DNA from 4 places in the Sporosarcina jeotgali genome. Region 4 is predicted to be linked to each of the others. Evidence: riboswitches for the same ligand, from Rfam matches in the RefSeq annotation. Region 4 holds a riboswitch; each other region holds the start of a gene.
What was found. A riboswitch is a leader RNA that binds a small molecule or an ion and turns the genes downstream of it on or off. The one in region 4 is predicted to bind S-adenosylmethionine.
Positions count from the first base shown of each region.

Region 1: linked by a shared signal. The riboswitch ahead of PGH26_RS12755 (cyclase family protein) and the one ahead of metA (homoserine O-acetyltransferase MetA) in region 4 are both predicted to bind S-adenosylmethionine.
Region 2: linked by a shared signal. The riboswitch ahead of PGH26_RS02710 (hypothetical protein) and the one ahead of metA (homoserine O-acetyltransferase MetA) in region 4 are both predicted to bind S-adenosylmethionine.
Region 3: linked by a shared signal. The riboswitch ahead of PGH26_RS11135 (methionine ABC transporter ATP-binding protein) and the one ahead of metA (homoserine O-acetyltransferase MetA) in region 4 are both predicted to bind S-adenosylmethionine.

Region 1 covers NZ_CP116341.1:2,527,223-2,535,151, reverse strand. Annotated here, with positions in the region: gene PGH26_RS12770 (glycosyltransferase) at 1-165, opposite strand, end outside; gene PGH26_RS12765 (NADPH-dependent FMN reductase) at 505-1,080, shown strand; gene PGH26_RS12760 (IS1182 family transposase) at 1,239-3,026, shown strand; gene PGH26_RS12755 (cyclase family protein) at 2,925-3,674, opposite strand; SAM riboswitch class I at 3,776-3,883, opposite strand; gene PGH26_RS12750 (nicotinate phosphoribosyltransferase) at 4,166-5,635, shown strand; gene nadE (NAD(+) synthase) at 5,648-6,475, shown strand; gene PGH26_RS12740 (AAA family ATPase) at 6,623-7,573, shown strand; gene PGH26_RS12735 (DUF58 domain-containing protein) at 7,570-7,929, shown strand, end outside.
Region 2 covers NZ_CP116341.1:579,486-587,414, reverse strand. Annotated here, with positions in the region: gene PGH26_RS02740 (antibiotic biosynthesis monooxygenase) at 1-41, opposite strand, end outside; gene PGH26_RS02735 (antibiotic biosynthesis monooxygenase) at 794-1,144, opposite strand; gene PGH26_RS02730 (ankyrin repeat domain-containing protein) at 1,141-1,560, opposite strand; gene PGH26_RS02725 (ABC transporter ATP-binding protein) at 1,523-2,341, opposite strand; gene PGH26_RS02720 (FecCD family ABC transporter permease) at 2,328-3,359, opposite strand; gene PGH26_RS02715 (ABC transporter substrate-binding protein) at 3,365-4,369, opposite strand; SAM riboswitch class I at 4,961-5,058, shown strand; gene PGH26_RS02710 (hypothetical protein) at 5,135-5,422, shown strand; gene PGH26_RS02705 (DMT family transporter) at 5,483-6,364, opposite strand; gene PGH26_RS02700 (sulfite exporter TauE/SafE family protein) at 6,426-7,202, opposite strand; gene PGH26_RS02695 (sulfurtransferase TusA family protein) at 7,264-7,491, opposite strand; gene PGH26_RS02690 (MBL fold metallo-hydrolase) at 7,510-7,929, opposite strand, start outside.
Region 3 covers NZ_CP116341.1:2,237,134-2,245,062, forward strand. Annotated here, with positions in the region: partial or broken gene PGH26_RS11120 (dicarboxylate/amino acid:cation symporter) at 181-1,426, opposite strand; gene PGH26_RS11125 (MetQ/NlpA family ABC transporter substrate-binding protein) at 1,523-2,365, opposite strand; gene PGH26_RS11130 (methionine ABC transporter permease) at 2,604-3,272, opposite strand; gene PGH26_RS11135 (methionine ABC transporter ATP-binding protein) at 3,269-4,291, opposite strand; SAM riboswitch class I at 4,412-4,517, opposite strand; gene PGH26_RS11140 (thioredoxin family protein) at 4,568-4,867, opposite strand; gene gcvH (glycine cleavage system protein GcvH) at 4,935-5,318, opposite strand; gene PGH26_RS11150 (arsenate reductase family protein) at 5,396-5,755, opposite strand; gene PGH26_RS11155 (acyl-CoA dehydrogenase FadE) at 5,836-7,623, opposite strand; gene PGH26_RS11160 (acetyl-CoA C-acetyltransferase) at 7,660-7,929, opposite strand, start outside.
Region 4 covers NZ_CP116341.1:2,101,004-2,108,932, reverse strand. Annotated here, with positions in the region: gene PGH26_RS10395 (catalase) at 1-1,529, shown strand, start outside; gene PGH26_RS10390 (DUF3231 family protein) at 1,617-2,132, shown strand; gene PGH26_RS10385 (thioredoxin family protein) at 2,277-2,594, shown strand; gene PGH26_RS10380 (AbrB/MazE/SpoVT family DNA-binding domain-containing protein) at 2,665-2,934, opposite strand; gene PGH26_RS10375 (YitT family protein) at 3,142-4,002, shown strand; SAM riboswitch class I at 4,093-4,198, shown strand; gene metA (homoserine O-acetyltransferase MetA) at 4,274-5,182, shown strand; gene PGH26_RS10365 (TetR/AcrR family transcriptional regulator) at 5,251-5,871, shown strand; gene PGH26_RS10360 (DMT family transporter) at 6,001-6,348, shown strand; gene PGH26_RS10355 (DMT family transporter) at 6,350-6,664, shown strand; gene PGH26_RS10350 (RluA family pseudouridine synthase) at 6,723-7,619, shown strand; gene PGH26_RS10345 (spore coat protein) at 7,694-7,929, opposite strand, start outside.

The DNA.
Region 1 (7,929 bases), 430 kb from region 4:
TGCTTCAGCATTTGACCAATGAGTGAATACGTCAACAGAGTGTCCGCGAGCTTCCAGCGCCAGTGCCAGTTGTTTCACGTAATTATTCTGACCCCCTGCTTGACTTGACCCCAGAGGCGCTAAAGGATCACCATGGTCTGATATAAAACAGATTTTTTTCTCCATTTATAAATTCCTTCTTTCAGTATATTTTCATAACCTCTGTAATTTAGTAAACTATCTCATAAACTATTTTAATGATTTGATTAGGATTTACCCTGTACAAAAAATCTATAAACCTTTCTATTACTTACCTGACTGGTTATTACGGGTATACATTTTTAAAACAGGGAACCATATGAATAAGTACTTATGTAAATAACAGATAAGGAATAGTGCGGGCAGGATAGAAGGAGGCAAGGTGAAATGGACATCACTATGAGCAAAATAATTAAGCAAACTGCATGAAAGTGATATCCTTATCTAAGTATAAGAAATAAAAGAACATAAAAGGAGTTCCTCAAGATGACAATACGAGTAAAAGCAATCATTGGAAGTACAAGTTCAACTTCCTACAATAGAAGATTAGTGAATTTCATGAAAAAACGTTATGCTGATCGATTGGACATTACATTAGTTTCAATCAATGATGTAGAAATGTTCTCCGTTGATCATGAAAGTGAACCGCCGGCAAATGTCCGTGCATTTAAAGAAAATGTAAAAGATTCGGATGCTGTATTATTCGCAGTTCCTGAATATAACTTCTCCATCCCAGGCGCTTTGAAGAATGCGTTGGACTGGTTATCACGCGGAGGAGAAGCAACGCTGCGTGATAAGCCTGCTTTCATTGTAGGATCGTCAATGGGCGTTTTCGGCAGTGTCCGTGCTCAAATTCATTTACGTGAAATTCTATCCAATCCCGGTCTTTCTCCATTGATTTTGCCAAACAATGAAGTGTACATTGGCTCTATTCATCAGAAACTGAGCGATGACGATGAACTAACTGACGCACCAACAGTTGCATTCTTGGATTCTGTTGTGAATAATTTCGTTGACTTCTATGAGCGCATGACGGAAATGCATGCAGCGAAAAAAGCATAAGGAAGCAAAAAGAGGCTGGGACAAAACTCAGTAAATTAAAAAAGAACGAATCCTAAGGAATTATCCTAGGGATTCGTTCTTTTGGTATTTTAGAAAGGAAAATAGGAAGACACTCTGTTAAAATAGATTCACCACAAACCATTTAAGGAGGTCTTCCTATGTTTAAAGAGTATAACATGAATCAACTAATTTTGCCGCTCGATATGGAAATGAAGCTACAGAAAGATGATATTGCCTACGCTGTGAATGAGCTCGTGGAGTCGATCCCCGGAGAAGCCTTCACAGGCTTTTTGCGTGAAACCGGCTGCCCTGCCTATCATCCGCGCATGATGATGAAGATTTTGCTCTGCGCTTACACCCAGTCCGTGTTTTCTGGCAGAAAGATTGAAGGGCTTTTGAAAGACAGTGTCCGGATGATGTGGCTGGCTCAGGGATATGAACCAACCTATCGTACGATCAATCGCTTCCGGGTCCACCCCGAAGTGAAAGAGCTTCTTCGCCAATGCTTTGTACAATTCCGCTGCCGACTCGTAGAAGAAAAGCAAATCGAAGAAGAAGCCATCTTCATAGACGGGACTAAACTCGAAGCCAATGCTAACAAGTACACCTTCGTCTGGCGTAAAGCCGTTGAAAGATACAGTGCGAGCCTGGTCGAAAAATCGAATCAGATGTATGAGGAGCTTTTGGAAAAGAACATCATACCGGAGATCGAACGAGAAAGTTCGGACGAGCTTACCACGAACGAACTGTCCAACATCCTCAACAAGCTGGAAGATACGGTACAGACCTACGATGAAAAAATTGAAGAAAGCGACGATACAGAAGTTCGAAAAGAGCTGCGGTCGCAACGCAAGGAACCAAAACAGTATCGAAAAAAGTTCCAGGATTTTTTACAACGCAAAGAGAAATACCGGATCGACATGGCGATTTTTGGAGACCGTAACAGCTATTCCAAGACGGATCATGACGCCACCTTCATGAGGATGAAGGAGGATCATATGAGTAATGGCCAGCTCAAGGCAGGCTACAATGTGCAAGTGGCAACCGAAGGACAGTATGCGCTTGCTTACGATATCTACCCAAACCCAACGGATACACGAACACTCATCCCGTTTCTTAATCTCATCGAGAAAGACTATTTCGAGCTGCCGGAGTACATAGTCGCAGATGCTGGTTATGGCAGTGAACAGAACTATGGAGATATCCTTGAAAACAGAAAGCGTACACCATTGATCACCTATAATCAGTATCGGAAGGAAAAGACAAAGAAATACAAAGAAGATCCGTTCAACACAATGAACTGGGCTTATGATGAGGAAGCGGATTCCTACACTTGTCCGAATGGCCGCAGGCTAGGATTTAGCCATTTTTCAAAACGAACCGACAAATACGGATTCACACGCGAATACAAAGCGTATGAATGCGACGATTGTTCCGATTGCCCATTGCGCTCCCTTTGTACGAAAGCGCAGGAAGGCAACAACCGGAAATTGTATATCAATGAAAAATGGGAAATGCATAAAACAATCATTCGAGCGAAGCTTTCAGAAGAGAAAACAGGTTCACTCTACGGTCAACGGAAAATCGACGTAGAACCAGTTTTTGGATTTCTGAAGGCGAATTTGGCGTTCACTCGTTTCTCTGTGCGGGGAAATGATAAGGTGAAAAATGAACTGGGCTTCGCATTCATGGCCGTGAATTTGAGGAAATACACGGCCATAAACAACATTCAGGCATCAGAAAACGGAAAGAATACGAGAAAAAAAGCGAGTGCTCACCAAAAATCGGTGAACACTCGCTTTTTTTGCTTCAATCTGACTGGTTGTGTCCCAGCCTCTTTTTTGTTAAGGAAGAATGGCGAAAGAGCGTACCGGAAATCCGGATGCCTTTTCAGGCTTTGGAACGACGTTGAAAATGACAGCGCCTTTTGCTGGAAGTTTGTCTAGATTCGTTAAAAGTTCCACTTGATACGTATCTTGTTCAAGTACATAGTACTCTCCATGGAGCGCACCGTTTTTTCTAAAGTCTGCCGCAGAATCGGTATCGAATGTCTCGTGGCCGACTGCCTTTACACCGCGTTCTTCAAAAAGGAACGTTAAGGCATCCAAGCCCCAGCCTGGAATTCGATTATTCCCCTCATCATCTTTGTTGCAAAAACGTTCTGCGTCGGGCCAGCGTTTACTCCAATCGGTCCGAAGTGCTACGAATGTATCCGATTCGATGGGTCCGTGTTCTTTTTCGAACGCCAGCAAGTCATCCTTTGAGCACGTAAAGTCATGGTCTGCTTCTGCTTCTTTGGATTTATCTACGACGACTAAAGGAAGCACAAGCTCTTTTAACTCCAGTTCCTCTAAAAAGCGTGTATCCCGCACGAAGTGAATAGGGGCATCGATATGCGTTCCGTACTGACCTGCAAAGCTGAATTGCTGTGCAAAGAAACCATAGTCATGGTTAAACAGTGTTTTGAACTCAGCGTCTTCAAACATGAAGAAGTGAGGAGAATCCGGTCCGAATGTATGAGTGAGGTCCACCCATTCTTTTGCCTTCAATGCAGTCAGTGCAGCCAGCAAATCTGTTTGTGTTTGTGTTGTCATCTCAATCCCGCCTTTTTGTGCCGAATTCCGGCTATTATATACAAAAAGAAGGCCCTCGATAAACCTTAAGAGGGCCTTCTATGCAATCCGCATGAAGTCAGCTCTCATCTTTAGAGATGCTTATGCACCTCCTGGAATTAGCACCTCGGCCATTAGGGCAGGTTGCTGAGACATCACAGGGCCAGTCCCTCCGTCTCTCTTGATAAGAAAGTATTGAATTATTTGTAAAGTGATTATTCTGATAGTATCACGCTTGAATGTTGATTGCAATAGTGCTCTGATGATTTCTTTCTCTGGGGAATTTGATATACTTGTCTATAGTTTGGAAATTCTTCAGAAGATGTTACCTGAGCTTTTATTTGCGCTTGCAAATGAAAGCGATTGCGGGTAGAAATGTGCAGTAAAATTTTTTGAGGGTAGAGTTGTTGGAAAAACGGGTAAAGCACAGTTATAAACGATCTACATAACCTATTTGGAAGAGGCGAATTAGTGTGAGCACAAACTATACGGATGATAGCTTGGCATTACATACAGATTTATATCAGATCAATATGATGGAAACGTACTGGGCGGAAGGCATTCATAACAAGAAGGCGATTTTCGAGCTGTATTTCAGAAAACTGCCATTCGGAAATGGGTATGCCATTTTTGCAGGACTTGAGCGCGTGCTGGATTATTTACGTGATCTGAAATTTACTGATAGCGATATCGCTTATTTAAAAAATGAATTGCATTATAAAGAGGACTTTCTTGAGTATTTGAAAGACGTTCGTTTTACTGGGGATCTCTATTCCATGAAAGAAGGAGAAGCGGTATTCGGAAACGAACCGATCATGCGGGTTGAAACGACGCTGGCTGAAGCACAGCTTATTGAAACAGCGCTCTTGAATATCGTTAATTACCAGACGTTAATTGCGACTAAGGCTTCTCGTATCAAGCAAGTGGTGAAAGATGAAATGGTCATGGAATTCGGAAGCCGCCGTGCGCACGAAATGGACGCGGCGGTTTGGGGGGCGCGTGCTGCGGTTATTGGCGGTGTGGAAGCGACTAGCAACGTCCGCGCGGGTAAATTATTCGGCATCCAAGCTAGCGGTACCCATGCTCACTCCCTGGTACAAGCCTATAAGAGCGAGTACAAAGCGTTTCACTCGTATGCAAAGCGGCATCGTGATTGTGTGTTCCTTGTAGATACGTACAACACGCTGAAAATCGGCGTTCCAACAGCTATTAAAGTGGCTAAAGAACTCGGCGACAAAATCAACTTCATAGGTATTCGCTTAGACAGCGGGGATATCGCGTTTTTATCGAAAGAAGCACGCCGTATGCTGGACGAAGCAGGATTCGAAGATGCGAAAATCGTGGTATCGAATGATTTGGATGAGTACACGATCCTTAACTTGAAAGCACAAGGGGCGCAAGTCGACATTTGGGGGATTGGCACAAAACTCATTACCGCATATGACCAGCCTGCGCTTGGTGCTGTTTACAAACTTGTTGCGATTGAAGGAGAGAATGGTGAAATGGTCGACACCATCAAAATTTCTTCCAATGCAGAGAAAGTGACGACACCGGGACGTAAGAAATTGTATCGGATTATTGATAAAGAAAATGGGAAAGCTGAAGGAGACTACATCACTATGTATGATGAAGATCCGAATGCCGAAAAGCGCATTAAAATGTTCCATCCCGTCCATACGTTTATCTCAAAGTTTGTAACGAATTTTGAAGCTAGGAACCTTCATGAAAAAGTGGTTGATCACGGACAAGTCATCTATGACGTCCCGCCAACTTTAGAAATCCGGCAGTATGCAAAAGATAACTTGGATCTGTTATGGGATGAATACAAACGCTCACTTAACCCTGAAGAATATCCAGTCGATTTGAGTCAGAAATGCTGGGACAATAAGATGAAAAACATTCAAGAAGTCCAGGAAATGGTAAGTGACTTCATCCACGAATAGGAGGGACCGGAAATGAATGAATTACAACAGCAAATTATTCATGAGTTGCACGTGCTGCCAAAGATTGATCCGCAAAAAGAGGTTCGGGTTTCTGTAGATTTTCTAAAAGCGTATTTAAAGAAAAATACGTTTTTAGAAGGCTATGTTCTTGGGATTTCAGGAGGTCAGGATTCAACGTTAGCTGGAAAGCTCGCGCAGATGGCAGTTGATGAATTGAATGAAGAACTCTCGACTGACCGCTATAAGTTTGTTGCAGTCCGATTGCCATACGGTACGCAATTCGATGAGGAAGATTGCCAAGACGCTCTGCGTTTTATAAAGCCTTCTGCTACGTATACAGTGAATATTAAAGAAGCAGTAGATGCCAGCCGACGTGCATTGGACGCAGCCGGCATTTCCTTATCCGATTTTGAAAAAGGGAATGAAAAAGCGAGAGAACGCATGAAAGTACAGTTTTCAATGGCGGCGTTCCATCATTGCGCAGTAATCGGTACGGATCATGCAGCAGAAGCCATTACAGGATTCTTTACAAAGTTTGGCGACGGGGCTGCCGATGTTACACCGCTGTCCCGTTTGAACAAACGCCAAGGGAAGGAGATGCTTCGCGAGCTTGGATGTCCGGAACATTTGTATAACAAAGTCCCGACTGCCGATTTAGAAGAAGATAAGCCTGCGTTGCCGGATGAGATAGCGCTTGGCGTCACTTACGAACAGATCGATGACTATCTGGAAGGAAAGTCAATACCGGACGCGACCCGTCAAACGATCGAACGTCATTACCTCCGTTCCGAGCACAAGCGGCATCTTCCAATTACTGTATTCGATGATTTTTGGAAATGATTGTAGAAACCTCTCTTTTCTTGAGAGGTTTTTTTGTTGCCGGTTAATTCTGTTTGTTTTGTAAATTTGTTTGTCGGACTGTAGGAATTCCGGTATGATGGAAAGAACTGTAGAGTCATCCAGCAAATGAGCATGGGGGGAATTAGGATGTCATATAAAGAGAAAATCGATGCGATCCTAGCGCGCATCGAACAAACAATTGTAGGAAAACGGGAAATCAGCGAACTTAGTCTGACAGCACTGCTGGCAGGTGGACACGTACTTCTCGAAGATGTACCGGGTGTAGGGAAAACGGTGATGGTGAAATCCTTGGCGGCTTCCATTGGCGCTGAGTTCAAGCGAATTCAATTTACACCGGATTTGCTGCCTTCAGATGTGCTCGGAGTTTCGATTTACAATCCGCAGCAGATGGAATTTGAATTCAGACCGGGGCCGATTGTCGGCAATATTATTTTGGCGGATGAAATTAATCGGACGTCTCCAAAAACCCAAGCAGCATTACTGGAAGGGATGGAGGAATCCTCCATCACGATTGATGGAAAGACCTTGCAGCTTCCTCAGCCGTTTTTCGTGATGGCAACACAAAATCCGATTGAATATGAAGGAACGTATCCTCTTCCTGAAGCTCAAATGGATCGGTTTTTATTCAAATTGAAAATGGGATACCCAACAAGGGATGAAGAAATTGAAGTCCTCTCGCGTTCAGAATCTCAAATCCCTCCTGAGCTCACTGCACCGGCTATTGCGTTGGAGGATTTGCTTGGGCTGCAAGTCGCTGCGTCCAATGTCATTGTAGATGCAACGGTTAAATCGTATATAGTGGATTGCGCGACGGCTACACGGAATCACGCGTCCGTATACCTTGGTGTCAGTCCTCGAGGATCGCTCGGTCTTATGAAGGCATGCCAGGCATATGCACTCATCAGCGGGCGTAATTATGCAACGCCAGACGATGTGCAGTATTTACTCCCATATGCGTTTAGTCACCGGATCATTCTGCATCCTGATGCTGAATATAGTGGCCATTCCATAGACGATGTATTGATCGACGTCTTAGCGAAAGTCCGTGTTCCGTTTGTAAGGGCGAACTCTGTATGACACGAAGACGTGCAACACTTACCATTCAAACGCTCTTTGTTTTGCTCGTAATAGGCGGAGCATATTCGTTTGCAATGTTTCAAGGCGGCATGGTTAGCTGGACGATTTTTTACTTCATCGTGCCTTTTTCTTTGTATGCGCTTTCCATTGTATTTTACCCTTTAAATAAGACCTCTGTGAAAAGAGAGATCCAACAACCTCTGCTTGGTATTGGCGAGTCAACAATCGTGAAGATTCGTGTGGAGCGTACAAATCGCTATCCATTGCTGTACCTCTCCGTTAAAGAACCAGTGAATGATGGGTTTGCTTCCGTTACACAAGGAGGAACTTCCCGGTTGTTTGTCATGGGGTTTCGA
Region 2 (7,929 bases), 1.5 Mb from region 4:
TTTTCAACACGAATCACGTTCACTGCTGTCATCTGGCTCATACGAGCGCCTCCTTTGTAGTTGGCAAATCCACTTTTTGTACACAGCAGCTAAACTGAACTGTTCTAGCATCTGTGCACTCGAAAACTCTTCTTTAAGCATACGCCTTGAGAACTCTTCTCACAATATTTCAGCTGAGGAAATAGGGAATCCCCTAGCCTGATTTGTGTCTGTTTGCCGATTAATTTGCGGATCTGGCCGCTTTTTTGCTGCATGTGGCCGATTCCGTTCTTCAAGTGGCTGATACTCCCCTTGATATGGCCGATAACCTGTGGCATATGGCCGATTCTCCATCCAACGAGGTCACCTAGCACTCCAAACAAGCGAAGCGCACCCAATTAATCCCTTAAAGCAGTTGAATTGTGTCCCGTTATCGAGAAACTTCGCCATGTGTCGGAGAAATCTTGCGGAGTGATGGAGAAGTCAGCTCAGGTGATGGAGAAAAATCGCTATGTGTCAAATAAACACATTGAACTGTCAGACAACGTTTAGGACACCATCTTCAGCGGAGCACCCCTTCCCTCAACAAGCGAAGCGCACCTAATTTATCCCTTAAAGCAGTTGAATTGTGTCTCGTTATCGAGAAACTCCGCTATGTGTCGGAGAAATCTTGCGGAGTGATGGTGAAACTTTCATCACTGTCCGAGAAAAGCCTCTTCTCGTCGTACAAACCTTATGAACTGTCGAAGAACGAAAGATTGTCCCACTAAAAAAAACGCTCTACCCGAAGGCAAAGCGTTCATGTTTCTTCTATTTATACTTCCACGGCTGGCAAATGCTGAACGAGAGTTACATAGGTCGATAACTTCGCTCCGAGAATCGGGTTCGACTTCGCTTCCTCTGAAGTTTCAGGCTTCTGAGCGGACTGCCCGTGTGCTTTATCGTTTTCACGGCTTTTCAGCCAGTCTTTGAAATACTTTTCATCTTCCCACGTCGTGCAGATGTGCAATTCGTCGTGATCTTCAATATTCTCTTTCATCCACACTTCCATCCGGACGAATCCAGGGAATGTGTGGACGGATTTCGGCTTGGCAAACCGATCCGCCACTTCCTGGGCTCTTCCCTTTTCAATGCTAATCGTGTTCACTGCTGTCATCTGGCTCATACAAGTGCCTCCCTTTTTGATAATAAATATTCAAGAACTGGACGTGCGGCTTCTCCACCGCGTTCTGCATGGCGCAGCAAAGGAATACCATGGGCCCCTCTCGCATCGATCATTAACGGATACCGCTCAATCAGACTGCGTACGATTTCCAAGTCGCCAAGCATGGCTGCTGAAAATATATCCATGCGCGCATCATTTGCCAGCAACAGCTCAGCAATATCACGATTTCCTGTATGAGCTGCAGCGCCTAGACCGCTTTCCCAGTCATCTCCGCCCCAATTCATAACACTGTGCACAAGTGCGGGTTCCACTGCCAGCAACGCCTTCACTTCAGATAAATTCCCATGAGCTGCGATAATAAACTCCCTTACCAACGCATTATCCAATTGCCCCTTCTTTTCGCCTTCCTGTCGCATAGACCTCATCCCTTCGTAATTTAGTAGGTGTGAAAAAGCACATTCCATTCTTTGTAAAGATATCTGCATCGATTTCAAAAATCGATTGGAACATATCTTTGCATAAGACACACTGAGGTATTCCATCAAATCGGATACAGCCATCTTTCAAGACAACGAGCCGATCGCTGTACCGTGCGGCTTGGTTAATATCATGAAGCACCATGACGACGGTCATCCCGAATGTTGCGTTCAGTTCTTTTACGAGCTCCATCACTTCCAGCTGATGAGCAATGTCCAAATAGGTCGTGGGTTCATCCAACAACAAGACTTTCGGTCGCTGGGCAACGGCCATCGCAATCCATGCCCGCTGCCGTTCACCTCCTGATAACGAGTTCAGCAGCCGGTTGCGAAATGGTTTCATATGCGTCACTTCAAGTGCCCATTCCGTCACTTCCCGATCTTCTGCAGAAAATCTTCCTGACCGATTCCGATGGGGGTGACGGCCGAATTCCACAAGTTCCCCAACGGTTAAATCGAGCTGATGATCTTGCATCTGGGGCAGCATCGCCAATGTTTTGGCGACATCCTTCGTATCCATTTGCACAATCTGCTGCCCGTCCAAAATAACTTCCCCTTCGTCAGGTGACAGCAATCTCGAAATGACTCTCAAAAACGTTGATTTCCCAGAACCATTCGGCCCTATCAGACTGACAATCTCCCCTTCAGGAATGTGCAGATTGATATCTTCCAAGCTGAATGTTTCCGATTGACGATATGACAATTCTTTAGCTGTCAGCAAACGAATCCCTCCGTTTCTGGATTAAGTACAGGAAGAACGGACCTCCCAGGAATGACAGTAATATTCCGACGGGCAATTCAATCGGATTGAACACTGTGCGTGCAACAGTGTCTGCGACTACGACTAGCAATGCACCGCCCAGCGCAGATGCGGGTAGCAAAAATCGATGATCTCCTCCCACAAGTGAACGCATTATATGCGGGACAACGAGTCCCACAAATCCGATTAACCCTGAAACACTGACCGCAATCCCCGCGAGTAATGTACTCAATACGATTAAGTAAAAGCGGCTTCGCTCGACCTTATGTCCAAGCAGCTTTGCGACTTCATCTCCCAGCCGTAAAATCCGGATATGAGGAATCGCAAAAATCGCGAGAACCAGAGCTGCAAGTGAATACCAGATAATTGTTCCGAACTGCACCCAGCCAGCTCCTGCGATTCCTCCGGCAAGCCATGGTAAAACCGATTGCACGCGATCACTATAGAGAAGCATAAGCGCACTCATACAAGCTCCGATAACTGCATTCACTGCCACACCTACGAGAATGATGCGCACCGCAGACGTCCCGCCCCGCCAAGACATTGCATAAATCACGAGTGCTGTAACGAGTGCTCCAAGAAATGCAGCAGCAGGCAAAAGCATGATGTACGCGGGGAATAAAATCATGATGGCTGTTGCCGCAAGTCCTGCTCCGGACGATACGCCAATAATCCCTGGATCGGCTAGCGGATTCCTCATAATCCCTTGCAGAATGGAACCCGATGCTGCTAAACACATTCCCACAATTAATCCGATCAGCAGACGGGGCAGCCTCAGCTCCCAAACGATTCTTCGTTCAAGGGTGTCTGTAGAGTTGAATAATCCATTTATAATTTCAGTGAACGAAAACGAAACGGAACCAATCATCAGACTTGCAGCTGCTGCTATCAAAAGCAGTACAGCAGCTCCTATCAGAACCGCAGTCCGGCGCTTTGCCAGCGGATGATTGACGCTTCTTTCGTTCTTTTGTTCATTCACCGCAATCATTTAGACTTTGCTTCTTTCAAACTGTCGTTCATCACTTGAAGTGCGTCTGCTACTTTAGTTCCAGGATTCGTACCGAATAAATGAGAAGGCAATACTGTTACCTTTCCATTTTTTACGGCGTCCAAGTTTTTCCACGCTGGGTTCTTATCCATTTCTCCTTCGAATGCCTTTTTAACACCTTCCGGATCTCCGTGCGTGATCAGCATAACTGCTTCAGGATTTCGCTCAATAATTTTTTCAGTACTCAGGCTTGCATACTGCGGATACTTTTCTTCTTGCGGGAAATCAGACGCAATGTTTTCGCCGCCAGCACGTTCAAGCAAGTCACCTGACAATGAATTCGGAAGTGCCACTAAGTAAGACCCAGGTGCTCCATAGACAAGAAGCGTTTTCACACCATTTTCACCTTCAGCGCCAACAAGTGCATCCAATTGTTCGTTCAGCCCGGCAATCACTTTTTGAGCCTCATCAGATTTCCCTAACATCGTTCCAAACATGTCGATTGTTTGTAAAATATCTTCTACAGAATTGGCTTGTGTATAAACGACTTTCGTCCCCTGAGCCTCAAGGTTTGCCGCAAACTGCTTAAAACTCGGCGACGCAATCATAACTTCAGGATGGACTTCCGCAATCTTTTCAAAGTTTGGCTGGTGCGGATTACCGATCTCTTGGATATCTTTCAGTTCAGCCGCCGGTTCTCCTTGAGATGAAGGACGGCCAACTACATTCGCATCGAGCGCTAACAGCATATCCAGATCACCGCTGCTGAGCACCGCGACAGATTCAGGTGCTTGTTCAAATATTATTTTCTGACCTGTTGCATCCGCGATTTCTATTTCTTTATTCTCATTAGCATTATCTGATTGAGAAGTTTTAGCGCTTGCTGTTTCTGTAGAAGGCGCTTTTTCTGTAGATACTTCTTCACCGCTATCCGTACCGCCGCATGCGGCAAGTGCTGTCATACAAACGCTTAATACTGCTGCTAAAATATACTTCTTCAACTTGACTCCCCCCTTTTTTAATTGAGAATCCCTCTCAATGAGTCGAGTATAAATGATAATGAGAATCGTTGTCAATTAAGTTTTCAGAATTGGTACTTATGCTTCATTGGATAAGGCTGGGAAATATCACTATCTATGCATAAGGTTAAAGGAGGATTTACCAATCCCCCCTCGCATCTGTTGAATTGTGTCCCTTGACCGATTAATTTCGAGATTTGGCTGATTGTTGGCTGCATGTGGCCGATTATTTTCGTCATGTGGCTGATACTTCCCTTGATATGGCCGATAGTCTGCGCTATATAGCTGATACCCCAGCCAGCAAGGGTACCCAGCACTTAAAACAAGCGAAGCGCACCCAATTACTCCCTTAAAGCAGTTGAATTGTGTCCCGTTATTGAGAAACTCCGCTATGTGTCGGAGAAATCTTGCGGAGTGATCGAGAAGTTGGCTCGGGTGTCGAAGACCTATCTCAATGTGTCGGACAACCACGATGAACCGTCGGAGAACGTGTGCGGAGCCGCCTGCCTGTCGGGCATATTGCCCGTCCCGAACAAATATGCTAGACTATAGCTAACTGAATGAACGACTCTTTTCTTATCCAGAGAGACCGAGGGACTTGGCCCGATGACGTCTCAGCAACCTGCTCACGCAAGGTGCTGCTGCCAACAGGGAAACCTGGCCGATGAGGAGAATTTGCGCTGCTGCAACTCTTCTCTGCTCGGGGGAAGAGTTTTTTGTTTGGCAAATTTCAGAGGAGTGATTTATATGGGGAAGATTGAACAATTACACATGGAAAAAGAACAGATTTTAAAACAAAAACCGCGTAGCACGGCTGGTGCTATGAAACGTCATCAGACACTTGCACGCGTTCAGCAAGAAATTGACTACTTCGACCAAGGTGACTTGCTGTCGAAAAAAGCGCTTCAGAAAGAGCTGCAAGAAATCGCGGACTTGCAGCGGCAGGCCGATGATCTTGCTGTCCAGATTCAAACACGCAAACAAAAGTTGCTGAAAGACACTTTCGGTCCAGATGCAAACCAGCTATTTAACTAACACAAAAACCCTCATTTCCACGAAAACTCGTGAGAATGAGGGTTTTATTCATAACAATTATTACTCTTTCCTTGCTAATTCAGCAGGCACTTCTTCCCCGCCTCGATTGCGTAAAAACATGTAGAGAGACGAACCGAAGATAATGAAATAGCCAATGAAGCTATAAACATCCGGAATTTGACCAAGCAGCACGAAGCCGAGGATTGCGGAGAATACGACCGTGAAATAGTTGAACACAGAGATCTCTTTTGCCGGTGCGTATTTGTACGCAAGCGTAATCCCGAATTGTCCCACAGTTGCAAACACCCCTGCTGCTAATAAATACACCGTCTGTTTCAGCGTCATGGATTGGTACGTGAAAATTACGAACGGCAATAGCACAACGGTCGTAAATGTCGAGAAGTAAAACACGACCGTGTAAAACTGCTCACGATTTCCAAGTGCTCGCAATACGGTGTATGCGCCGCCAGCAAATACTGCGGATAAAATCCCCGCTGCATACGGGACAATATCAAGTGAAAACGACGGCTTGATGATGAACAATGTCCCTAGAAAGGCGAGCAAAATACTATACAGCTGAAATGGCTTTACATGTTCTTTTAAAAATAGTGCCGCAAATACAATGGTGAAAAACGGACTCATTTTATTCAGCATATCCGCATCTGCAAGTACTAAATGGTCGATCGCATAGAAGAACAGTATGATGCCGATTGCCCCTAGTGCAGACCGCAGCAATAGCAAACGTTGGTTTTCCCGCTTGCCAAACAGTCTTTCTTTAAAATGAATGACGAAGAAAAATGCAATGATCATCGATACGCCATTACGGAAAATCGTTTTCTGCATCGTCGGGACATCCCCGGATAATTTCACGAATGCGGTCATAAGTGAAAAGCCAAATGCCGACGCTAATAATAGTAGAATACCTTTGTTACGATTTGTCATAATAGCCTCCGGTCTATACGTAATACGCTAGTATTTTACCATAGCCCGATGTTGAATACCGTCATAACAAATCGCTCCAAATATTAATCGCAGTGGCTAAAATGAGCACTGCTAAAATCCATTTCAATACGCTCGGATTCACCTTTTGACCGAACTTTGCACCAAGCGGAGCGGCAATCAACGCCGCAACAATTAGAACTAGTGCCGGCCCCCACAACACTTGCCCCGTTGCGATTTTACCCGCCGCAGAACCAATCGAAGAAATAAACGTAATTGCCAATGACGAAGCGACAGTGATTCGAGTTGGGATTGCGAGCACGGTCAGCATGATAGGAACGAGCACAAATGCGCCTCCTGCTCCGACAACACCTGACGCGGCACCAACTACTAACGCAAGCCCAGCCGCCAGCCACTTGTTAAATGTCACTTCACTTGCCGGCCGGTCTTCCACCTTTTTCCGTGGAATAAATATCAATACAGCTGCCACAACTGCAAGCACACCGTATACCATGTTGACTGCTTGCTCAGAAAGCATACTCGACCCGAGTCCGCCGATAAAACTTCCGACTAAAACAGCGCCACCCATATAAATGATAAGTGTCTTGTGCAGAAGCCCTGTTCCGCGGTATGCCAGCACGCCTGCAATTGTTGCAAAAAAGATTTCCACAGCGCTAATCCCGCTTACTTCGTGGGCAGTCAGTGCTGATAGTCCAAATAACGGTGGAATATACAAAAGCATCGGATATTTGACGATAGCTCCCCCGATCCCTGCCATTCCGGATAAAAACGAACCGATAAATCCGATCAGAAAAAACACGATGATGAAACTGCTGCTCATCTCTTTCCCCTTCTTTCAAGGAAAAGAAGGAGGCACACGTCTCCCCCTTCCCCATTCAAACTTATCCTTTTTTAATGAAGAATGTAAAGACATTATCGGATTCTGTTTGCTCAAGCAATTCATGTCCGCCTGACTTTGTCCAAGCAGCCAAATCGGCTTTCGCGCCTTTATCCGTCGTCTTCACTTCTAAAATTTCTCCAACATTAACTTCCTTCATGGCATTGCGTGTTTTAACGATAGGCATCGGGCATGATAAACCCGTTGCGTCTAAAAAGTGATCTGCTTTCATTGTATAGTTCCCCCTTAATTATCTTACTGCACAACGGTTCGGCCCAATTTCCATTTCACGCTGCGTTTCTGAGTCTGGAGTGAGCGCCCCCATGTTTGTTTGACGAATTTCTTGATACGCATTCGGTTGCGGCGGGAGGTTTTCAGTAACGAGTGAACGGAACTTTTGTTCATCATCCACTTGCAGCCCATGATTTTCAGCAAATAATGCGCCCAGTTTCTTTGCAACACTGCCATCCGAATTGACTTCATTCATCTCCATAAAGTGCGCTGGCAATACAACTAATTTTCCAGATAATTCTTCGTATCTCGAATACAGTGTCGTGCGTAAATCCCCTACCCAGTCCTCAGCTTTACCTGCAAGATCAGGCCGGCCGATGGAATCGATGAATAAAATATCTCCAGTTAACAAATAAGCATCATCAATGATAAACGACGT
Region 3 (7,929 bases), 140 kb from region 4:
TTCATTTTCAATTGATGTATTGTCAATGAGAATTTATCACGGCCTGTTCACAAACTGTATCTGCTGATTTAGTTTATTAAACATAGATATTCTCATCTATTCTTTCATTCTTTATAGAAACCAAAAGCGCGCCATCCTCTAAAGTAATAGAAGATTGACGCGCTGCTAATGAACGTTTGCTTATTTAGATAGTTTTGCAGATGTGCCGTCTTTTGAAAAACTGTCGACCACGATGGCAAGTGCCCCGTCGCCTGTAACGTTGGTTGCAGTACCGAAGCTGTCTTGTGCCATGTATAAGGCAATCATGAGCGCAACCATAGACTCGTCAAAGCCCAGCATGGAAGCCAATAGACCTGTTGCTGCGACTACTGCCCCGCCTGGTACTCCTGGCGCCGCAATCATTGTAATTCCTAACATGAAGATGAAGCCAAGATAGGCAACAAAGCTAATTGGCATATCGTTCATGAGCATGACTCCGATTGAACAAGATACAAGTGTAATGGTGCTGCCTGATAAGTGAATGGTCGCAAACAACGGAATCGTAAAGTCCGTAACTCGTGCAGATGCACCTGTTTGCTTCGCTTGACGCAGCGTTACAGGAATCGTTGCCGCTGAAGATTGAGTACCCACCGCTGTGAAATAAGCGGGAGCCATAATCTTCATCAGACGGAACGGGTTCCGCTGCGATACTGCCCCTGCAACTGTGTATTGCAATGTGAGCATAATCAAATGAAGAATGATGATCATCACAAAGACGAAAATGAAAATCGAAAGTACTTTTGCCACTTCGCCAGTATAGGTCATATTTAAGAAAATCCCGAAAATATGAATTGGTAAAAGAGGAATAATGATGACTGAAATCACTTTTTCAATAATTACATTCAATTCTTCAAACATACTAAGCATTGTTTTGCTGCCAATTGCGGCCATTCCAATCCCCAATACAAATGCAAGAAGCAATGCCGTCATAACCCCCATGAGAGGTGTCATTTCCAGATCGAAGAACGCAGTTGCCGCCTCTTTCGCAGTTTCTAATCGATTTGCTGCCTAACCCGCTTATGTATCCTGGCAGTATGCTGGTTGCTGCAAAGAATGCAAGAATTCCTGCGATGATTGTTGATGTATACGCAAATAATGTCGCAAGACCAAGCAGCTTCCCAGACCCTTTACCAAGTTTTGCAATTCCCGGTGCGATGAATGCCAAAATAATTAATGGAACTACAAAGTTAAGGAATCCCCCAAAGATCATGTTAAATGTTGCGAAGAAGCGCGTGAAGCCTTTTGCAAACCCTTCACCAATCATAGGTGTTAAATAACCAAGCCCCACTGCAAGGGCGATCGCTATAACAATACGCCAAATCAGTCCTATTTTAAATTTCAATTTCCAAACTCCTTTCGTGCGTTGAATTAGTAAAACTCTTTCCATCATACATGAAAACGCTTTAAAAAAGTATGAACCTTTATGAACATTTTCCATAAAAAAAACCTCTCATTTTGAAAAAAAAATGAGAGGTTTCTTCTATTATTTAGTGACAGGTACAACGGACCCTTTCCACTTATCGAGGATGAAGTCTTGGATTTCTTTCGAAGTCAGGACTTCACCAAGTGCTTTAATCGCTGGTTTGTCTTCATCACCTGTATTAACTGCGATAATGTTTACGTACGGAGAGTCTGATTCTTCAAGTGCGATTGAATCTTCCATCGGATTGATGCCTGCGTCAATTGCATAGTTTGAGTTGATGAGAACTGCATCGCCTTCTTCACTATCATACATTTGCGGAAGAAGTGCTGCTTCGTAGTTCGCATCGAATTGAATGTTTTTAGGGTTATCCACAATGTCTTTCACTTCAGCTTTAGTTTTATCCACACCGTCTTTTAGCTTGATAAGACCTTCTGCTTCAAGCATTGCAAGAACACGGCCATGGTCTGCGACTGAGTTACTGATTAGGATTGTAGCGCCTTCAGGAAGTTCGTCCAGCGATTTGTATTTCTTAGAATAGACACCGATAGGCTCGATATGAATGCTGCCTGCGTTTGTGAAGTCATATCCGTGGTCTGCAATTTGTGTTTCCATGTAAGGGATGTGCTGGAAGTAGTTCGCGTCCAGGTCTCCGGAGTCCAGGTCTTGGTTCGGAAGTACGTAGTCCTGATACGGTTCGATTTCTAAGTCATAGCCTTTTTCTTTCAACAATGGCTTTGCTTCTTCTAGGATTTCTGCGTGTGGAACGTTTGAAGCACCGACTTTGATGACTTTCGAGTCTTCATCAGAACCGCCTGCGCTTCCGTTTTTGTCGTCTTTGGCTCCGCATGCTGCAAGTGCTAATACAAGTACCGCTAGTAAAATTCCAGTTAAAAACTTTTTCATCCATTCCACTTCCCTTTTCTGATTTTTTAGTGACTTTGTTGCTAATACATGATCCGTTGATTGAAGTGTAAGGCGGCGACTCCTGCGGAATCAGCGAAGACCGAAGACCCCGCAGGAAGCGCAGCGACCGAGGAGGCTGAGTTCGAGCCCGCGGAAAGCGTCCGCCTGCAACGTAAATCAACACCGTCCATAACCAAAGTCATTATATAGTAGACAGGCACGCCTGTTTTTCCCTGGATTATCGTTTGTCTAATCTTTTGACGGCGAAGTCTCCTGCGAATTGCAGGATGAAGACGACGACTAGGATTAAGACGGTTGAAACGAGAGTAACGTCTTCACGGCTTCGCTGGAATCCGTCTAGAAAAGCGAGTGTTCCAAGTCCTCCGGCACCGATAATTCCTGCCATTGCTGTGTAGCCTACCAGTGCAATCGCAGTAACTGTGATCCCTGAGATTAAAGCGGGCATCGATTCTGGCAATAATACTTTGAAGATGATGGTTGAGGTTTTTGCTCCCATTGAGCGTGCTGCCTCCAGTACACCTTTATCGATTTCAGTCAGCGCAATCAAGACCATTCTTCCGTAAAATGGTGCGGCTCCTATAATCAATGCCGGCATTGCTGCTTCCGGTCCGCGAATTGTGCCGAGCAGGAATTTCGTGAAAGGAATAAGCAGGATGATCAAAATGATAAATGGAATCGACCGGAAGATATTAACGATCGAGCCAGTCAGCAAATTCACGAGTTTGTTAGCCCATATATGACCAGGTGCAGTTAGGAACAATAGAATTCCAAGTGCGAGTCCGATAATGAATGTGAATACGGTGGAGACTGCGGTCATATAAAGGGTTTCTACAGTTGCATCCCACATTTTTGCCCAGTCGACGTTCGGGAAATAGGTTTCAATCATTTCTCAAACACCTCCGTTTGAACACCTTGTTCATGTAAGTATTGAATCGCATTTGTAATGGCTTCGGGGTCCCCTGTCAGTTGTAAAATCAGCGTCCCGTATGCACCGCCGCGAGTTTGCGAGATGTTCCCTTGAAGAATGCTGACATCCACTGGATACTCTCTTATTAAACTAGCGAGGACAGGCTGCTCAGTGCGTTCTCCGACAAATGCTAGTTTGACGAGGGTGCCGTCCGGATAATCCTGATGCATGAGTGACATCACTTTCTTCGCATCTTCCGGTTCCGTCACTTGTGAAACAAATCGTTTGGTAATCGGTTCTTTAGGTGACTGGAAGAGCTGCAGTACGTCTCCTGTTTCTACAACGCGTCCCGCTTCCATTACTGCGACCTCATGACAGATTTTCCGGATGACGTGCATTTCGTGCGTGATGAGGACAATTGTTAATCCGAGACGTTCGTTAATGCTTGTCAGCAAGTCTAGTATTGCGTCCGTCGTTTCTGGATCAAGTGCTGACGTGGCTTCATCACATAAGAGTACTTCTGGGTCGTTTGCAAGTGCCCGGGCAATCCCGACACGCTGTTTCTGGCCGCCTGATAATTGCGATGGATAAGCATTTTCACGTCCTGCTAATCCTACAAGCTCTATCAGTTCAGATGCTTTTTTCTCTCGCTCTGCTTTGTTAACACCTGCTATTTCTAACGGAAAAATGATGTTTTCTTTAACGGTGCGAGACCAAAGTAAATTGAAATGCTGGAAGATCATACTGATTTTTTGCCGGGCTTGGCGGAGTTCTTTTCCGCCGATGGATGAGATCTTACGTCCATTGACTTCGACCGATCCGTCTGTTGGCTGTTCCAGTCCGTTCAGCAAGCGGATCAATGTACTTTTCCCGGCACCGCTGTATCCGATAATGCCGTATATCTTTCCTTCTTCAATTGTAAGGTTAACTCCGTCAACTGCAGTAATTGCAGTGCTTGAGGTCCCAAATCGTTTGTTGACATTTGCTAATTGAATCATTCGACACCCACCTCACTGCTTTTCATTCTGTCCATGATTGTTTGCAATTAAAAAATAAAAACGCCTTCCTGCAGATTCACAGAAAGGCGTACGCATTAAAATTCATGGCGTTCATCCGATCTCTCATCTTTCAAAGCAAATGCTTTGTGTGACTTGGCACCATTTCAAGTTTATTGACGGTTGCCGGGCTTCGCAGGGTACTCCCCTCCACCTCTCTGTATAAGAGTCAGTTATTCAATTGGTTGCTATTAGTTATACCATAGCGATTTAGGAGTGTCAACTAAGCTTTTCGAGAATATTTTGAACCGATTGAAAGGCATAGACTTTCTCAAGTGACTTTCCTTTACGCTTAATGAGCAAGCACGGGACACTTTCAATCTGGTATTCTGCTGCAAGTTCTTCAACATAGTTCAAATTGGCTTTTCCAATCGGAACATCAGGCTTCAATTCTGTTACGACATTCAATATTTTGCTGGCCACTGCACACGTTCCGCATAGCGGTGTATACAAATAGAATGCCGTAAGCTCTTCTCGATCAGCGAGTTCTTTCCACTCACTATATGTCCATTCATTCATACCTATCACCTTCACTCTATTTCAAAAGAAAATATAAAAGACGCCGGATCAGCGGCGTCTTGAGGTTTTATTCTCCGACAGTCATTTTGTCGTAGTCTTCAGGAGTCATAAGCTCTTCGAGTTCAGCCGGCTTCGTTGCTTCCACAACGACCATCCAAGCACCCTCGTAAGGAGATTCGTTGACTAGCTCGGGGCTGTCCTCTAAATCTTCGTTTACTTCAACGACTTTACCGCTGATTGGTGCATATAGTTCTGAAACTGTTTTTACAGATTCAACACTGCCGAATGGCTCGTCTGATTTTAATTCGTCGCCAACTGATGGCAATTCAACGAACACGATATCACCAAGCTCAGATTGTGCAAAGTGTGTAATACCAATTCGGTATTTACCGTCTTCTTCTTTAACCCATTCGTGCTCTTCAGAATACTTCAAACCTTGTGGTGTGCTCATTCTTTACCCCTCCAACAGTTAATTGTTATGTCTAATTCTATTTTGCCACAGGTACCTTTGAAAGACAAGAAATGAAGTTAAGCCTTCCACGTTTCTGCGAAAGTCTCTTCGTTGAAGCCTACTGTGGTCGTTTTACCATCTGTCACCAGAGGACGCTTAATGAGCATACCGTCAGATGCCAGCAATTTAATTTGTTCATCCTCACTCATAGTCGCAAGTTTGTCTTTCAATCCAAGTTCACGATATTTCATGCCGCTCGTATTGAAGAACTTCTTCAACGGCAACTGTGAACTTGTGATGATTTCTTTCAATGCTTGTTCGCTCGGCGGCTGTTCAGCGATGTTCGATGCTTCGTATGGAATCTCATTTTCTTTCAGCCACTTTTCAGCCTTTTTACATGTTGTACATTTTGGATAGCCATAATAGTGCAGTCCCAATACAGTCACCCCCATTGGTTCCATTTTACCACAAAAACATCCAGACTACTTAAATTGCAGTCTGGATGGGAATATACGTATTAAACTACATATTTAGCAGCATCGATAAGCTTGACGGATGCTTCACGCTTCTTCGCAATTACGTTGTAAGGGTTCGAACGAGTCAACTTGCGCAATGCGGAGATCATCATGCGCTGGTTATCTCCGTCCACTGCTGCGTATAGTGTTTCTTTTGCATCACGTTCGATTGCAGCGAATGCTTCTTGACAGAAAATCTCGGTGTACAAGATTTTTTGCTGTTCTTTTTCCGCACCGTTTTTCGCGACTGCTTTTTCAGTACGCAGGAGCGCAGATTCCATTGCAAAGATGTTGTTCGCAATATCCGCAATGTTTACAAGGACTTCTTGTTCTTCTTCTAGCTTCGTACCGTAACGCTGTGCAGCTAATCCAGCAGCCAGCAGACCGATTTTCTTCGCATTTTTCACTAGAACTTTTTCTTGTTCAAGCGGTGCATCGCCGATTTCTTCCGGCATCATCATAAGAAGCTCTTCTTGAAGTGCTTGAGCTTGTTGCAGCAATGGCAACTCGCCTTTCAATGCTTTCTTCATGAATGTTCCCGGAACGATCATGCGGTTGATTTCGTTTGTTCCTTCGAAGATTCGGTTGATACGTGAATCGCGGTATGCGCGCTCCACTTCGTATTCAGCCATGAAACCATATCCGCCGTGTAATTGAACCGCTTCGTCAACGATATAATCGAGTGTCTCAGAACCGACAACTTTGTTGATAGAACATTCAATTGCATACTCAGCAATTGCTGCTGCAATCGCTTTTCCGTCTTTTTGCTGTTCAGCAGTCATCTGGCTTTGACGCTGCTCGAAATAACCAACTGTACGGTAAATCAAGCTTTCCGTCGCATATAGCTGGGACGCCATTGTTGCAATCTTTTCTTTCGTCAAGTTGAACGATGAAATCGGCGTATTGAATTGCTTACGCTCATTTGAATACGAAATCGCAAGTTCAAGCGCACGCTTCGATCCGCCAACTGTACCGACTCCAAGCTTGTAGCGGCCAATGTTCAAAATGTTGAAAGCGATGATGTGGCCGCGGCCGACTTCACCAAGCAAGTTCTCAACAGGCACTTCAGCGTCAGACAAGATCAATGTACGTGTAGATGAAGACTTGATACCCATCTTTTTCTCTTCCGCTCCAACAGAAACGCCAGGGAATTCGCGTTCTACGATGAATGCAGAGAACTTATCACCGTCGATTTTCGCATAGACAACGAATACATCCGCAAATCCAGCGTTCGTGATCCACTGCTTTTCACCATTCAATACGTAGTGAGTACCCGCTGCGTTCAACTTCGCAGTCGTTTTAGCTCCAAGAGCATCTGATCCTGAACCTGGCTCAGTTAACGCGTATGCAGAAATTTTGTCTCCTGCTACAGAGTTCGGCAAGTATTTCTTCTTTTGCTCTTCATTACCGAACAATACGATTGGAAGCGTACCGATTCCAACGTGTGCACCGTGAGTGATTGAGAATCCGCCTGCTACTGCAAGTTTTTCTGAGATTAATGCAGATGAGATTTTATCCAATCCCAGGCCGTCATATTCTTCAGGAACATCTGCGCCTAGAAGGCCCAGATCCCCGGCAGATTTAAGAAGTTTTACGGAATGCTCAAATTCATGATTTTCCAACTTATCCACAACTGGAAGCACTTCGTTTTTCACGTAGTCTTCCGCAGTTTTCGCGATCATCTTCTGCTCGTCAGAAAAGTCTTCAGGAGTGAATACGCGATCCGGTGTAATGTCTTCAGTTAAAAACGCTCCGCCTTTAATTAGCTCATTTGTCGTAGTCTCAGTCATTTCTAGTTCCTCCTCTATTTTACGTTCCTAGTTTGCTTATAATAATTCAAACACGCCAGCTGCGCCCATTCCGCCGCCGATACACATCGTAACGACACCGAATTGCTTGCCTTGACGCTTCAGTTCACTCATCATACGCACCGTCAAAATCGTACCTGTAGCACCAAGCGGGTGACCGAGTGCAATTGCACCGCCATTCACATTCACTTTGCTTGTGTCCAGCTTCAATTCACGGATGACTTGAAGCGATTGGGATGCGAATGCTTCGTTCAATTCCCATACGTCAATATCTTCAATCGATAGTCC
Region 4 (7,929 bases):
AAATTCCACAAGCTTCTACTGCTCATGATACCTTCTGGGACTTTGTAGCAAATAATCAAGAATCGGCGCATATGATCATGTGGCTTATGTCAGATCGGGGAATACCAACCAATTTTAGAAAGATGGAAGGGTTCGGGGTACACACATTCCGTTTAGTCAACTCAGAGGGAATTGCACATTTTGTGAAGTTTCATTGGAAACCTAAACTTGGCATGCACTCGTTAGTGTGGGATGAAGCCCAGCAAATTAGCGGAAAAGACCCCGACTTCCAGCGCCGTGACTTATGGGAAAATATCAATGCCGGAAGCTTTCCAGAATACGATTTAGGTGTTCAGCTTATTCCTGAAGATGATCAGTTCATGTTTGATTTTGATATTCTAGACGCTACCAAGTTATGGCCAGAAGAAATTGTCTCTGTTGAAATTATAGGAACAATGACGCTAAATCGCAATGTTGATAACGTATTCGCAGAGACCGAGCAAGTGGCATTCCATCCAGGCAATGTGGTTCCGGGTATCGATTTTACGAATGATCCATTATTGCAGGGAAGATTGTTTTCCTACCTGGATACGCAATTGCTCCGTTTAGGCGGGCCCAACTTCGCTGAAATTCCGATTAATCGTCCAGTATGTCCATTTCATAATAACCAGAGAGATGGGTTCAGCAGGCAGCGCATTGACGTCGGTCAAGTCAGTTATCACAAGAACTCACTCGCGGATAATACTCCTTCCACAACACCTGCCGATCAGGGCGGATACGAACATTATCAAGAAAAAGTAGAAGGGCATGTCATCCGGGCTGGGAGTCCATCGTTCGATGACCATTTCTCTCAAGCACGACTTTTCTGGAATAGCATGGCACCTTATGAAAAACAGCACATTATTGATGCATTCAGTTTTGAAGTGGGTAAAGTTCAAAGTCAATCCGTGCGCCAGCAAGTTGTGGATATGTTCTGTAACGTTGATAGCGGACTTTCCGCAGCAATTGCAACTGCGGTTGGTGTCAAGCGTCCAGAATGCACACCGGCAACTTCTGAAGCAGCTTCACCAGCATTGAGCATGAAAAATACGACATTCGTTCCAGAAACCTTGAAGGTGGCGGTTTTGATCGGGGATGGATTTGACAGTACGGCCATTGGAAATGCTGTTAGGTCCCTTCGAAACGCCGGGGTCACGGTAGATATCATCAGTGAAAGAATTGGGTCGGTTAAAGGCAGGGGAGGTAAAACAGCTGTAGCCAACCAGACGTTTATAACGGCATCACCGGTCCTATATGACAGCTTATTTGTAGGCGGGGGGACGTCAGGCAACGCTGCAGAATTTAACAGTTATATGCGAAACTATATTGAAGAAGCTTGGAAACACTTTAAACCAATTGCCTTCACAAATGACGGCTCAAGACATATACCGATGACATCTGTTCAAGAAGGACCGGGAATTATTGTAGAGAAAAAACAATCCGATGTTAGTCAAGCCTATATAAATGCGCTGGCAAAGCAGCGTTTCTGGCATAGAAGTATTTATAAATAATCCAAATGACGAATAATAGGAATAATTTTTCAGATTCTTCTCATCCTAAGAATGAACACAGACATTCAAAGAAAAGAGGAGAAGAAATTGGGAATTCTTAGCGGTAATCCGAAAGATCAGCCGATGCATTATGGAGAAGTCATTGGATGCTGGGCATATGTTGGTGCAAACAAAGGACTGATTAGTGCGTATCAGACTTTTATAAACCATGCTGGAGACGAGGGGCTTAAAAAACTTTTGCAAGAAGCTGTCGACATGATGAGAGATCATGACAAACAGATTGAAGAAGTTCTAAAGGAAAATGGCATTATGCCTCCTCCAACGCTTCCAGACCGTCCAACTTGCTCTGCAGATGATATCCCGCCGGGTGCACGTTTCATGGATCCTGAAATCAGTGGAGCTGTCTCTATCAACGTAGGGCAGGCATTAGTTTCCTGCAGCCAAGTAATGGGGCAATGTTTGCGTGAAGACATTGCGGCGATGTTTGCTAAGTTCCATGCAGACAAGGTCATGTTTGGAGCAAAACTCCTGAAACTGAACAAAGAAAAAGGATGGATCATCCCTCCCCCAATGCATTTGAATGGGCAACAGACGAAAGAGTAAAGACTGGTCAAAAGGAAGTGAAGAAGAGCAGATAGTGGGCTCTTCTTTGCTTTTTTACATAGATGCGGCAAGAACGTATTGAGCTAAATTCACTGTGCACAACTTAGGGAATGGTATACTAAGTGCATTAAGGGGGAATGTCAAATGGAAAAACTACAGTCAGCTGAACAATTTGAGGTACTAAAACAAGGGGAACGTACAGCGTTTTTGTTTTCAGCAGATTGGTGTCCGGATTGCCGCGTTATCGATCCATTACTTCCAAGCATCGAGGCAGATTATCCCGAATACGAATTCGTCTATGTAGATCGCGATCAGTTTATCGATATTTGCGCAGAACATGATATTTTTGGGATTCCAAGCTTTCTAGTTTACAGCCACGGCGAAGAAAAGGGTCGCTTTGTTAGTAAGGACAGAAAAACACGCGAAGAAATTACAGCCTTCCTCGATCATCCTGAAGCGTAAGATTATTAATGAAATGACTGCTGTCGAGTAAGAACAATTACTTCCTGACAGCAGTCATTTCAATCACACGTTAAAAAGCTTGTTTTACCTCTTTGAGAATAATTTCAGCACCTGCTGGGCTTACGAACATGCCATTTGACAGTTCAAAATTATCGGAAGAAATTTCCCCGGTAATCACACATGCTTCACGAATTTTGTAGCTTCTGAGAATGATATTCTCCGCTTCTGTGAAAAATTCAAGTGGTTGTCCTTCAGGAAGTTTCATTGTCTCACGCAATTCAATTGGGATAACTATTCTCCCTAAATGATCAACTTTTCTTACTACGCCTAAACTCCTCATAAGAGAACCTCCTTCAATGGTACCTGAATTCTTCTATAATCATACAATTGCATGTTACAAAATGCAAAATAATGGTTGATCATTTGTCGAAAGTGAATTAATTCAGAACAATTTGAATGAAGGAACTTCTCCTCTTTTCACTGTCAACGGTCACAACGTACAGGTTATTTGATAGAATAGTACAGTTGACATGAACGGAGGGACACGATGACTTTCACTCAATTTAAGAAATCAGCGCTATTTGACTATCTTCAAATTATTGTAGGCTCGGCGTTTGTCGGACTGGCATTTACTATTTTTCTTTTACCTTCTCGCATAGCTGCAGGCGGTGTTTCAGGCATAAGCACAATTGTTTATGAACTATATGGATTTAATCCTGCTTATGTGCAGTGGATCATTAACTTACCGCTTCTCATTTTAGGTCTGGTCCTGGTAGGGAAAGACTTTAGCTGGCGTACGATTGTCGGTACATTTTTTGTTCCGTTTTTCATCTTCCTGACAACAGACATTAATGTTCCGATTCATAATCCATTACTCAGTTCTATTTATGGCGGGATTATGCTCGGTATCGGTCTGGGAATTGTTTATCGAGGGAACGGTTCCACTGGCGGAACTGCGTTAATAGCACAAATTCTAAAAAAATATACGAACTTTTCCAGTGGATTCGCTCAGCTCATTGTAGATGGGGCTGTTGTTATCATATCTGCGTTTGTCTTTGACTTGGAACTCGCTCTATATGCCATGATGGCAATTTATGTGACAAGCAAGGTAATCGACTTTGTACAGCTTCAAACTTCGCCTACTAAGCTGATCCTGATCATTACAGAACAAGAAGAAAAAGTTCAAGCACTCATTAGCAGTGAGCTCAATCGCGGGTTAACAAAAGTGAAGTCTTTGGGAGGTTACTCGAACCAGGAGAAAACTATGATTCTCTGCGTCGTAGAACAATCCGAAGCCATTTACTTTAAAAAGATTGTGCAGGAACAAGAGCCGACATCTTTCGTCATCTTCCTGAACGCGTCCGAAATTTTAGGGAGAGGGTTTTCCAGAGCCCAATATGACGACTGATTCGTTATTTCTCTATTAATAAAAATGATTCCATTTAAAGTTAGACTATACAAACAAATTAGAAATGGTATACTGTTCAGTAATTGAATATGCTTATCAAGAGAAACTGAGGGAAATGGCCCTAAGACGTTTCAGCAACCCCTGAAGAAATCAGGAAGGTGCTACTTCCACAAGACATTGTCTTGAGAGATAAGAGGAACGGCTGATGACTTCCACTTTCTCTCTTGCAGAAAGCGGAAGTTTTTTGATGGGCTGAATAGGAGTGAAGGATATGCCAATTACAATACCTAAGCAATTGCCTGCAGGAGAATTACTGAAGCAAGAAAAAATATTTGTGATGGATGAAGAACGCGCAACCTCACAAGATATTAGACCGCTGCGTATTCTTGTTGTAAATTTAATGCCGCAAAAAGAGAAGACTGAACTGCAGCTTTTACGTCTTCTAGGCAACACACCGCTCCAAGTAGACATCACTTTCTTACATACAGAAACGTATGTATCAAAAAATGTGAGCAAAAATCATTTGGATACATTTTATAAAACTTTCCCTCAAGTTAAGAACGAAAAGTTCGATGGAATGATTGTAACAGGTGCGCCAGTAGAGCAAATGGAATTTGAGCAGGTCGAATATTGGAGTGAAATGCAGGACATTTTAGATTGGGCAAAAGAGCACGTGACTTCTTCCATGCATATTTGCTGGGGAGCTCAAGCTGCGCTTTATCACTACTATGGAATTGATAAACAACAGTTACCTGCTAAGTGTTTTGGTATTTTTGATCATATCGTGACAGATCCGACCGTCAATCTTGCAAGAGGATTCAATGATCTGTTTCCAGCTCCTCATTCTAGACATACAGGTGTTTCAAAAGAGGACATAGAAGCTCACGATGAAATAAGTATTCTTTCATATTCGGACGAAGTTGGTCCATTTATTGTCCTGTCGAAAGACGCTAAAAACATTATGATTACGGGGCACTTAGAATACGACGCGGGCACGCTTCAGGAAGAATATGATCGTGATTCTGCTAAGGGACTTGATATAGATATCCCTAAAAACTACTTCCCGAACGATGATGCGACGTTGAATCCGCCCAATACATGGCGTTCGCATACACATCTGTTGTTCTCAAATTGGTTGAACTACTATGTGTACCAACAAACACCATTTGAATGGAAGTAACAAAGCTGCATAAAAATACCCAATCCCTCTGAAAAACTTGAAGTTCTCAAGGGATTGGTTTATAATGAATGACAGTCAGTCAGTCAGTCAGTCGTGGAGGGGTTTTTGTGAACAAGAAAGAAAAGATTGTTCAATCTGCAATTCAAGTGTTTACTGAGAAGGGTGTTGAGAAGACGACCGTCTCGCACATTGTGAAAACTGCAGGGATCGCCCAGGGGACATTTTACTTATACTTTCCGTCTAAATTGTCTTTAATGCCTGCTATTGCAGAAGTTATGGTGCAGCTTACGCTGAAGACAGTCATCGAAACTGTTGATGAAACAGCATCATTTGATGAGCAGCTCCAACAATTTACAGATGCGATTTTCGCAGTGAACAAGGAACATCACGAGATACAAGCAATGATTTATTCGGGGTTGGCGTCTACAGAACATTTGAAAGAATGGGAAAGCGTATACGCACCAATGTACCAGTGGGTGAGTTCACTTGTTGAAAATGGACAAAAACAAAAGGTAATACGCGCTGACAGTCATCCGGATCAATTGGCGAAATTGATAATTGGCTTAACGGAATCCGCAGCAGAACAAATATATTTGTATGATGAAGAATTCGATCAAGATATACGCGCTACTGAACAAAAACGGGAAACGTTATTATTTTTAATGAATGCACTAGGGTACACGAAATAAGCAAGCATTCAGTAGAAATGACTATCGACTGGCAATAGGTTTTGTCAGTCGATTAAAGGATTTCCGTTAATAATATAATATAGAATAAAATGAATGACAGTCAGTCATCTGGGAGAAGGAGTATTTCTAATGAAAAAAGCATGGCTTTATGTAGCAGCAACTAGTTTCTTTGAACTTGTATGGATTTTTGGTTTTAACGTAGCTTCAGTATGGTGGCATTGGATTCCAATTGTTTTGTTCATTTTCGTCGACTTTCACTTTCTTTCTAAAGCGTGTGAGACATTACCGACAGGAACTGTGTATGCCATATTTGCAGCAATTGGTACAGTCGGGACTGCTTTAATGGACGTATTTTTCTTTGACCAGACTTTAAGCGGCGGTAAAATATTCTTCATCGTCCTATTAGTGGCGGGCGTTATTGGTTTGAAACTTGCGGATGGTCATGATGAAAAAATAGCAGCAGAAGGGAATCGTTAAAATGGGATGGTTATTTGTAGCGTTAGCAGCGGTCTTTGAATTTATAGGAGTTATCGGATTGAACAAATATAGCAAAAGAAAGACCATTCCTACAGGATTCATGTTTTTAGGCGGATTCGGTCTATCATTTGTATTTCTATATTCATCGTTTCAGTATTTACAAGTAAGTACAGCTTACGCGGTATGGATTGGAATTGGGACAGCGGGTGCCGTGTTATTGAATATGATCTTTTTCGGTGAATCTAAAAGTCTTGCAAGAATTGGAAGCCTTGCTTTAATAATTGTGGGAGTTATCGGTCTAAAAGCCTTATCCTAAATCAGGTTTGATATTTCTTGAAAGGTTGCGCATAATGAATGGATAAGGAGACGTGACTATGCGAAATAACTCAAAACCATCAACTCCGCAAGCAGCGGTATATAAAGTAGAACAGGAACAAACACTGCTTCCTTTTTTGTTACAGGCAATATCTAAAAGCAGAAATGCAGTGAAAGGGATTTTATCCAGGGGGCAAGTTACAGTCAATGGAGAACCCACTACTCAACATGACAAATTGTTGAAAGCAGGAGACCGGGTTGAAATTATGACCAATCTAGCTGCGAAAAATGACAGTGAACTTTCAGGACTGTCCATTATGTATGAAGATGATGCCATTATCGTAATCGACAAGGAAGCGGGATTGCTGTCGATGGCGGCAAAAGATAAAAAAGAAATGACCGCGTTCAGCGAGCTCTCTGCGTATGTACGGAAAGCAAATAGAAGTAATCGTGTCTTCATCGTTCATCGCCTGGATCGCGAAACTTCAGGAGTCATGCTCTTCGCTAAAACTGAGGAAGTAAAAAAGATGCTTCAAGACAATTGGGAGGAGTCAGTCAAAGAACGCGGCTATGCAGCTCTTGTCGAAGGTAAGGTTCGAAACGAAACAGGTGAAATCATTTCCTGGCTGAAAGAGACCCGAACGTTCAAAGTCTATTCAAACCCGACAAATAATGGCGGCCAAAAAGCAATCACGCGTTACAAGCGGCTCCAAATGGGTGCACAGTATTCTTTACTTGAATTGAGATTGGAAACAGGGCGTAAAAACCAAATTCGCGTGCATATGGAGGAAATTGGACATCCTGTTGCCGGTGATAAGAAGTATGGTGCCTCGACTAATCCCTTAAAACGGCTTGGACTTCATGCAGTTAAATTAACGATAATCCATCCAGTAACAAAAGAGCAGCATACCTTTATCTCTGATCCGCCTTCTTCCTTCTACAAAAAATCAAAATAACCGTAAGCGCCAAAAAGGCGCTTACGGTTATTTATTTTGATATAGAGATGATTCAACATATAAGGTACTAACCATTATTGCAATGGTGGCATTCCAGGCTGACCGGCAGGAGCAAATGCATTGAGTAATTGCGTCATATCCTGTGACGCTAATTGAGGCACTTGGTAGTAATGATGTTTGTTTTGATAAATCGCTAATTCATAAGCCATTTCAATACAGTTCGGAACCGAATCAGCAAGCACCCTCCGAACAACAGGATTACATACTTCACAGGCTGCCATGGCTTTCATGGAAGCACCTGCTTTTGCAG